Regions from separate parts of the Ruegeria sp. AM5 genome, predicted to be linked through region 1. Evidence: riboswitches for the same ligand, from Rfam matches in the RefSeq annotation. Region 1 holds a riboswitch; the other holds the start of a gene.
The links. Region 1 has a riboswitch for cobalamin ahead of ACR0AH_RS08590 (energy-coupling factor ABC transporter permease). Riboswitches for the same ligand answer to the same signal wherever they lie in the genome.

Region 1 (3,258 bases):
TGCCTGCGATATTGTTAGTTCATTTCGTCTTGCGGGCCGGCCGTGTGGATGCAATCTAATTGCAGATGACGCTAAAAATTTGGAACAGATCAATGCAGAAACGGATCGCAATTACCATCACGTTAGTCTCGATTACGGCTGGTTGCTCAGCCCAGTTCACCGGGGCCAAAAGCAAAGCACTTGAACCAGGCAACGTGCCAGATTCGGTCGTAGCGCTGGCAGGGCCGGCGCAGGATTTGACCACGGCGCGCCTCCTGCCCGAAGACAATTGCTTTTGGTATGAGCACAGCGGACCCGTCGAGACGACATTGGTACCATTGCGCGCGACGAATGGCGCTCCGATCTGCATTGCGCGCGACGCCTGATCGAAATGAGGGCAGCGACGTCCATGTACGCTGCCCAATATTCATGAGCGGGCTGTGACGCTATCTTCGGCAGAGTATAGGAAAGCGGTCGAGCCGGTTTTCACGTTTGGGTAGAGGTCATTGATATGAGCCATGATCATTCGCACACATCCAGAACTTGCGCGACCGCCGATGCTTCTTGGCTCAGGCGTGCCGTGAATTCTGAGATATGTGTCTCGGTCTCCAACGTATAGATAAAGGGCACGAGAGCCGAGAGCATTATTCGGCCCGGGCTCCATGCCATTCCGGAATTCCGCGTATTCGGGGTTGCGCTCGATCATTGAAGCGGTTGGTGTCCAGTGTGGCCATTCGACCTTTCGGCGGATAACATAGGTGCCGGGCTCGTAAAGGTTCCCGCGCGCGATCGCTACGCCATAGCGCATTGCGGTCCCGCCTTCTTCGATATGATAGAGATAGCGCGCGACGGCATCCACATGGATGTCACCTGGAACCAAACCATCATTTGCCGCGACGCGTCTTGGTAAAAAACGGTCATGAACACCCCACGGATTTGAGGTCATTGGATCGTAACCAATTGGCGTGACCTGACTGTCCCAATAGGTCTTCTGCGATGCGGTTGGCCAGGTTTTGGCGATCAATGGACTGGCCGCAGACGCCGAGAACAGCGCTGTGGTGGATTGAATGAAATGGCGCCTTGTAAGCATAGGTCTCGTCCTGGTTCACAAGTTTAACGTATTTGGATCGCACTATCGCGAATTAATCCGAATCTTAAAGCCTCTAGCAGCTAGAGCTTCAAGAGGTTTCAGGTAACGCTTGGTTTACCCAGTTGATCACGTGACCGGTTGCGTGAATCCTGCTTCGGTCGAGTTTACATTGGAATAGGTCGCAAAGACAATTGACACAGGCGAAGCCGCCATTGTAGCGGTGATTTGTTTTCGGTTCCTGATGGCGGAAGCCAAAAGGATTAAAAGGGAATACGGTTCGGTGTTTTCAATGGCGCCAATTCCGTAACTGCCCCCGCAACTGTGAGCGGAGAGCGATGCCAAGACACCACTGGTTCGTAATGGAACCGGGAAGGTTGGCGGAGCGAGCACCCGCGAGTCAGGAGACCTGCCGTAAAGCGCCGGGCTATGCCCAGACTGAACCTGTCGGCCTTACGGTCGATTCAACCTGACAAGCCGCCGGGTGAGGCGGTAGGGAGAAAGAACATGCATATCGAACCGGGCATCGTGAATGGTGCCAAAATCGCGCTTTCCTATGTTACCGCCGCAGGTGCGGCTACTTACGCAGCGAAAGAAACGTTTTCCACATTGCGTGCGAATGGACCTGCATCTTTTGTTATGCGCTCGGTGCTCGCCACCGTTGGGGTTTTCCTTTTCTTCGAAGTCCTGCCGCATTTCCCGGTTGGTGTCTCTGAAGTCCACTTCATCCTGGGGTCGACGCTGTTTCTGCTTCTCGGTGCTGCACCCGCGGCTTTTGGATTGGCAGCTGGTCTCCTGATTCAGGGTGTGTTTTTTGCCCCGTTCGATCTTCCGCAGTACTTCATCAACCTGACCACTCTGCTGGTGCCGCTATTTGCGCTACAGGCACTGGCCAGCCGCATCATCGCACCCGGCACAGCATATGTTGACCTCAAATATGGCCAAGCTCTTGCCCTAAGTGCGACGTATCAGGGAGGAGTAGTCGCATGGGTTGGGTTCTGGGCCTTCTACGGCCAGGGTTTCGGCGCAGAAACCATGGCGTCGGTTCTGTCCTTTGGCGGCGCTTATATGCTGGTAATTGTCATTGAGCCGATTGCTGATCTGGCAGTGCTTGCGGCAGCCAAGGCAATGCGCGGTTTGAACAGTACAGGTCTGGTGACTCCGCGTTTGTACAACGCTGCGAAAGCTTGACCAAAGTTTGAAGCGGTGTCCTAAACTTGGGTTGCCGCGAAACAACCAGTAGTCGCAGGACCAAAATTTTATTGTGGCGCGTCTCTAGGGCGCGCCACATTGTTTTTAGCAGCTAGAAACCCGCACCCAACGATCAGGGTGATTTGGGTCCTGTATTCGTAGGAAAAGATACCTCGTTTCCTTCCACGATTTGATCCTGTTGGTGACACTGTCCAGAATCAAATCGCCATCACTCGAGCGACAAACTAGAACAGCATGGCCACTGCGATTGGTGTCCAAGACGGTAGCAATCAGTAGCTTCGCAGGGTCCAAGCCGTTCTGCATTAGCTCAAATTTCTTTTGCAAGGCGATGTCTCTAGAACAACGCTCAGGTTACAAACCGTCGGCCTGACCAGCGGTTTCTCAACCAAGCGAAGGCATGCGTGAGGGTGTGATCGGGCCGACGAAATTGAAATTCGCGAACCATATTGCTCTTGTGGCTGAGTTCTCTTGGCTCGATGGTCTCAATTTCCACCCACAATGCCCCAAGTTTTTTTGTGAGTAGTTTTGCAAAAAGGGCGCATATATCTTGCCAGAATGACATTTTCGCAGGAATGGTTCCCGATGACCAAGATCACTCCAGAATTGCTTGAACAAATCCGTGCCCGATTTGCGCAGGTTGACCACTGCCCGCAGCAGGGACCGCGTATTTTCTTTGAAAACGCGGGTGGGGCGCTGACGCTGAATTCGGTTGTGGGCACCTCGCAGGCTTATGCTGCGATCCCTGACAATCAGGGCCGCGACAACCCGGGAAGTCACGAACTGGTGCGGGTAATCAACAAGGCCAAAGAAGATATGGCCGTGTTCATGAACGCCCCCGGTGGCCAGTTCTTTGTCGGCGAAAGCGGGACCGAGCTGCTGTTTCGTTTGATAATGAACGCCTGTCTGGGCACAGGCACCGGTCGGGTGCTTGGCACAACGCTGGAACATCCCGCGACCCGAAGCGCTTGCGCGCGTTGGGC
Region 2 (3,258 bases), on a different contig from region 1:
GGTTCTTCCAGCGTCTTGAGCAGCGCGTTAAAAGCGCTGGTCGACAGCATGTGAACCTCGTCGATGATATAGATCTTGTAGCGCGCGGATGCAGCGCGATAGCGTACGCTGTCGATGATCTCGCGGATGTCATTGACACCGGTGCGGCTGGCGGCGTCCATCTCCATCACGTCGACATGGCGGCCCTCCATGATAGCCACGCAATGTTCACATTGACCGCAGGGTTCGGTTGTAGGGCCGCCGCTGCCATCGGGACCGATGCAGTTCATACCCTTGGCTATGATCCGAGCGGTCGTCGTCTTGCCGGTACCGCGGATACCGGTCATGATGAAGGCCTGCGCGATCCGGTCCGCCTCGAAGGCGTTTTTCAGAGTGCGCACCATGGCGTCCTGACCGACCAGATCGGCAAAGGTTTCGGGGCGGTATTTGCGGGCAAGAACCTGGTAGGCGGGGCTGGGCGTCTCGGTCATGTCTGCTCTGTCGGATTCGCGTTACGCCGCAGCGTAGAGGCCCCCGCCGCCCGCGTCCACAGCCAGCCGGGACGATTTTCATTTTGGAATGCGTGGGTATGCGGCTAAAATCCACTCTATTCTATTTACTGGACCAGTATGTTTTTGGGTAAAGTTTGTTTGGGGGGAGATTATGTCGCAACTGGTGGTTTATGCGTTGCAGGTTGGCGGAGGCACCTTGGCCTTGTCCTCGATGCCTGGGCGTGGAGGAACGTATGCAGAAGACCTTGATCTTATCGCAGACTGGAAGCCGGGACTTGTGATCTCGATGACCACTGAGGTCGAGATGATTCAGGATGGTGCGCGGAATTTTGGCGCTGATATTCAGGGGCGTGCCAGCAGATGGGTGCATTTGCCGATCGAAGATTTTGGCACGCCACCCAAAGAGATTTTGGACCGCTGGCCCCGCGTTGGCGCGACCGCACGTCAGGCGTTGTCAGGTGGTGGCCGTGTGCTAGTGCATTGCCGTGGTGGCTGTGGCCGATCCGGGATGGTGGTTCTGCGTCTGATGGTTGAATGCGGTGAACGGCCTGAGGCGGCATTGAAGCGATTGCGTACGGTGCGTCCTTGCGCAGTCGAGACAAATGCCCAGATGCTTTGGGCCGTTGAACCGGCCCGTGTTCAAGCCGTTTGACGGCTTAGACACCAACATGTGGCGAGATTTCGCCACCGTTGTGCTGCACCAGAAGCGAAGCCTCAAGCATGGCGCAAGGAGGATTCCTAAGCAGGTCTGCGGGTAGGCTGCGGTACTCGGTTCCGAACATCATGTCTGCGTAGTCATCCAGCCGGCCGGTATCGATTTCAGGATCGGTTCCGCAGAATACACGTATCTGGTCGCATTGGGCGCGAAAGCGGGCGGTGCATCCTTCCGGGCAGTGCGACAGATCTATGGTGCCTTCAATCTCAAACTCAGTTTTCGTGACCGGTTTTGTGGCGGACATGGTCTGCGTCAGAGCCCGCGCCATCTGTGCCAATGCGGGGCAGGGTGCGCCAGTACGTTGGCACACGGTCGCCGCGAATTCGTGTGTTTTGGTCTTCCAGATCATCAATGCGCCCTCCGCGCGCAAGGCGAGGGCGTGGCACAGGTTGGTCGTTGCGGAGCACGATCAAACCCGTCCCGGACTCCCCGCCCGAGTTTCGGTTCTACATCTGATGGCAGGTCTCCTGACTTGCGGGTCATCGCTTTGCCGACCTTCCCAGCCTTCAAGGCCAGTGGTATCTCGGCATTGCTCTCCGCTTACAGTTGCGGGGGCAGTCTCGGACTAGGTTCTTTCCGGATTTATCCGGGCAGAACCGCACCGTGTTCCCTTTTCATCCCGGCCCGATTGGGCGCGAGAACCATCGCGACATGGCTATCGGCTGCGCCGTGCCCGAGTCAAGAAGATTGCGTCAGGCAAGTGACGTACGGTCCAGCCACGTCAACCTTGACTTGAGGCGCTTCGGGTGAACTGATCAGTTCAGTCGGTATTGGAGGGCACCATGTTGGACACACAGCAGGCGGTTGTGACCGAGGATTTTCAGATCCCGTCCGACCCGGCAATGTTGTCGGCGCGGCTTTACCGTCCGGTTGCCGACCCCGAAAAGGTGGTCGTCATAAACGGTGCGACTGGGGTGCCGAGGGATTACTATCAGTACTTCGCCCGATGGCTCGCCGAAGAACAGGGCATGGCCTGCCTGACTTACGATTACCGGGATTTTGGTCACTCTTTGGTGGGTTCGCAAAAGCGGTCAAATGTCACCATGGCCGATTGGGCGTTGATCGACATTCCATCCGCCCGGGCCGAGATGCGCCGACGGTTTCCGCAGGCCAAGCTATGGAGCATCGGTCATTCCTTGGGCGGAATGTTTGGCCCGATCCAACCCGATATCGATCAGATCGACAGGATGATCTGTGTCTGTTCGGGTCTGGTAACGCTGGCGGATCACCCTTGGCCTTATCGCGCTTTGGCGGCGTTGTTCTGGTATGGTCACGCGCCGCTGGTGGTCAAGGCGCTTGGCTACCTGCCCGGGCGGTTGGTCGGGTTTGGATCGGACCTGCCTGCCCAAGTCTATTGGCAATGGCGCAAATGGTGCACCGCCCCCAAAAGCTATGTGCCAGAGATCGGCACGACACTGCCCGCCGCCCGCTGGAAAGACTTGGGCAAACGTGTCGATCTGTTTACCTTCGCAGATGATGAAATGGTGCCGCCGGATGCTGTCTGGCGTCTTGCCGATCTCTATGGACCCAAAGCCGGGCGCCATCTGCTTGCACCAAGCGAATTCGGAGTGTCCAAGATCGGCCATATCGGTGCATTCGCAAGACGGAATGCGGCAGTCTGGCCTAGGCTGATCGCCTGATAGCGCTGGGCACCGGTAGGTCGGTGCCCAGCTTCGTTATAGCCCTTTACGGGATTTTTTCTCGTGCATCACGCTGCGCACCATCTTGCCGAAAGCCTTGTCACGGGCGCGGGCCTGCGCCACCGAAGCGGAATTGTGTTGGTCTTCGCGCCGCAGCTTGCGCCAGCGGTCCAGCCGCGCGGGATCAAGCGTACCAGCGTCGATTGCCGCCTGCACCGCACATCCGGGCTCAGACTCGTGCTGACAATCCGAGAAGCGGCAATCCAGGCTGAGGTCTGAGATGTCCGAAAATACCTCATCCAACCCCTCCTGCGCATCCAGCAGACGCAACGCGCGCATGCCGGGCGTATCGATCAGCCAGCCGCCATTGCGCATGCGATGCAAGGCGCGTGCAGTTGTTGTGTGCCTGCCG

Region 2: linked by a shared signal. The riboswitch ahead of ACR0AH_RS19795 (hypothetical protein) and the one ahead of ACR0AH_RS08590 (energy-coupling factor ABC transporter permease) in region 1 are both predicted to bind cobalamin.

The regions. Positions count from the first base shown of each region.
Region 1 covers NZ_JBQFXC010000002.1:605,833-609,090, forward strand. Annotated here, with positions in the region: gene ACR0AH_RS08580 (hypothetical protein) at 66-365, shown strand; gene ACR0AH_RS08585 (L,D-transpeptidase) at 407-1,069, opposite strand; cobalamin riboswitch at 1,285-1,497, shown strand; gene ACR0AH_RS08590 (energy-coupling factor ABC transporter permease) at 1,574-2,257, shown strand; gene ACR0AH_RS08595 (transglutaminase-like cysteine peptidase) at 2,363-2,602, opposite strand; gene ACR0AH_RS08600 (aminotransferase class V-fold PLP-dependent enzyme) at 2,861-3,258, shown strand, end outside.
Region 2 covers NZ_JBQFXC010000016.1:1,404-4,661, forward strand. Annotated here, with positions in the region: gene ACR0AH_RS19785 (DNA polymerase III subunit gamma/tau) at 1-470, opposite strand, end outside; gene ACR0AH_RS19790 (phosphatase domain-containing protein) at 643-1,143, shown strand; gene ACR0AH_RS19795 (hypothetical protein) at 1,148-1,555, opposite strand; cobalamin riboswitch at 1,647-1,866, opposite strand; gene ACR0AH_RS19800 (serine aminopeptidase domain-containing protein) at 1,989-2,846, shown strand; gene rsgA (ribosome small subunit-dependent GTPase A) at 2,883-3,258, opposite strand, start outside.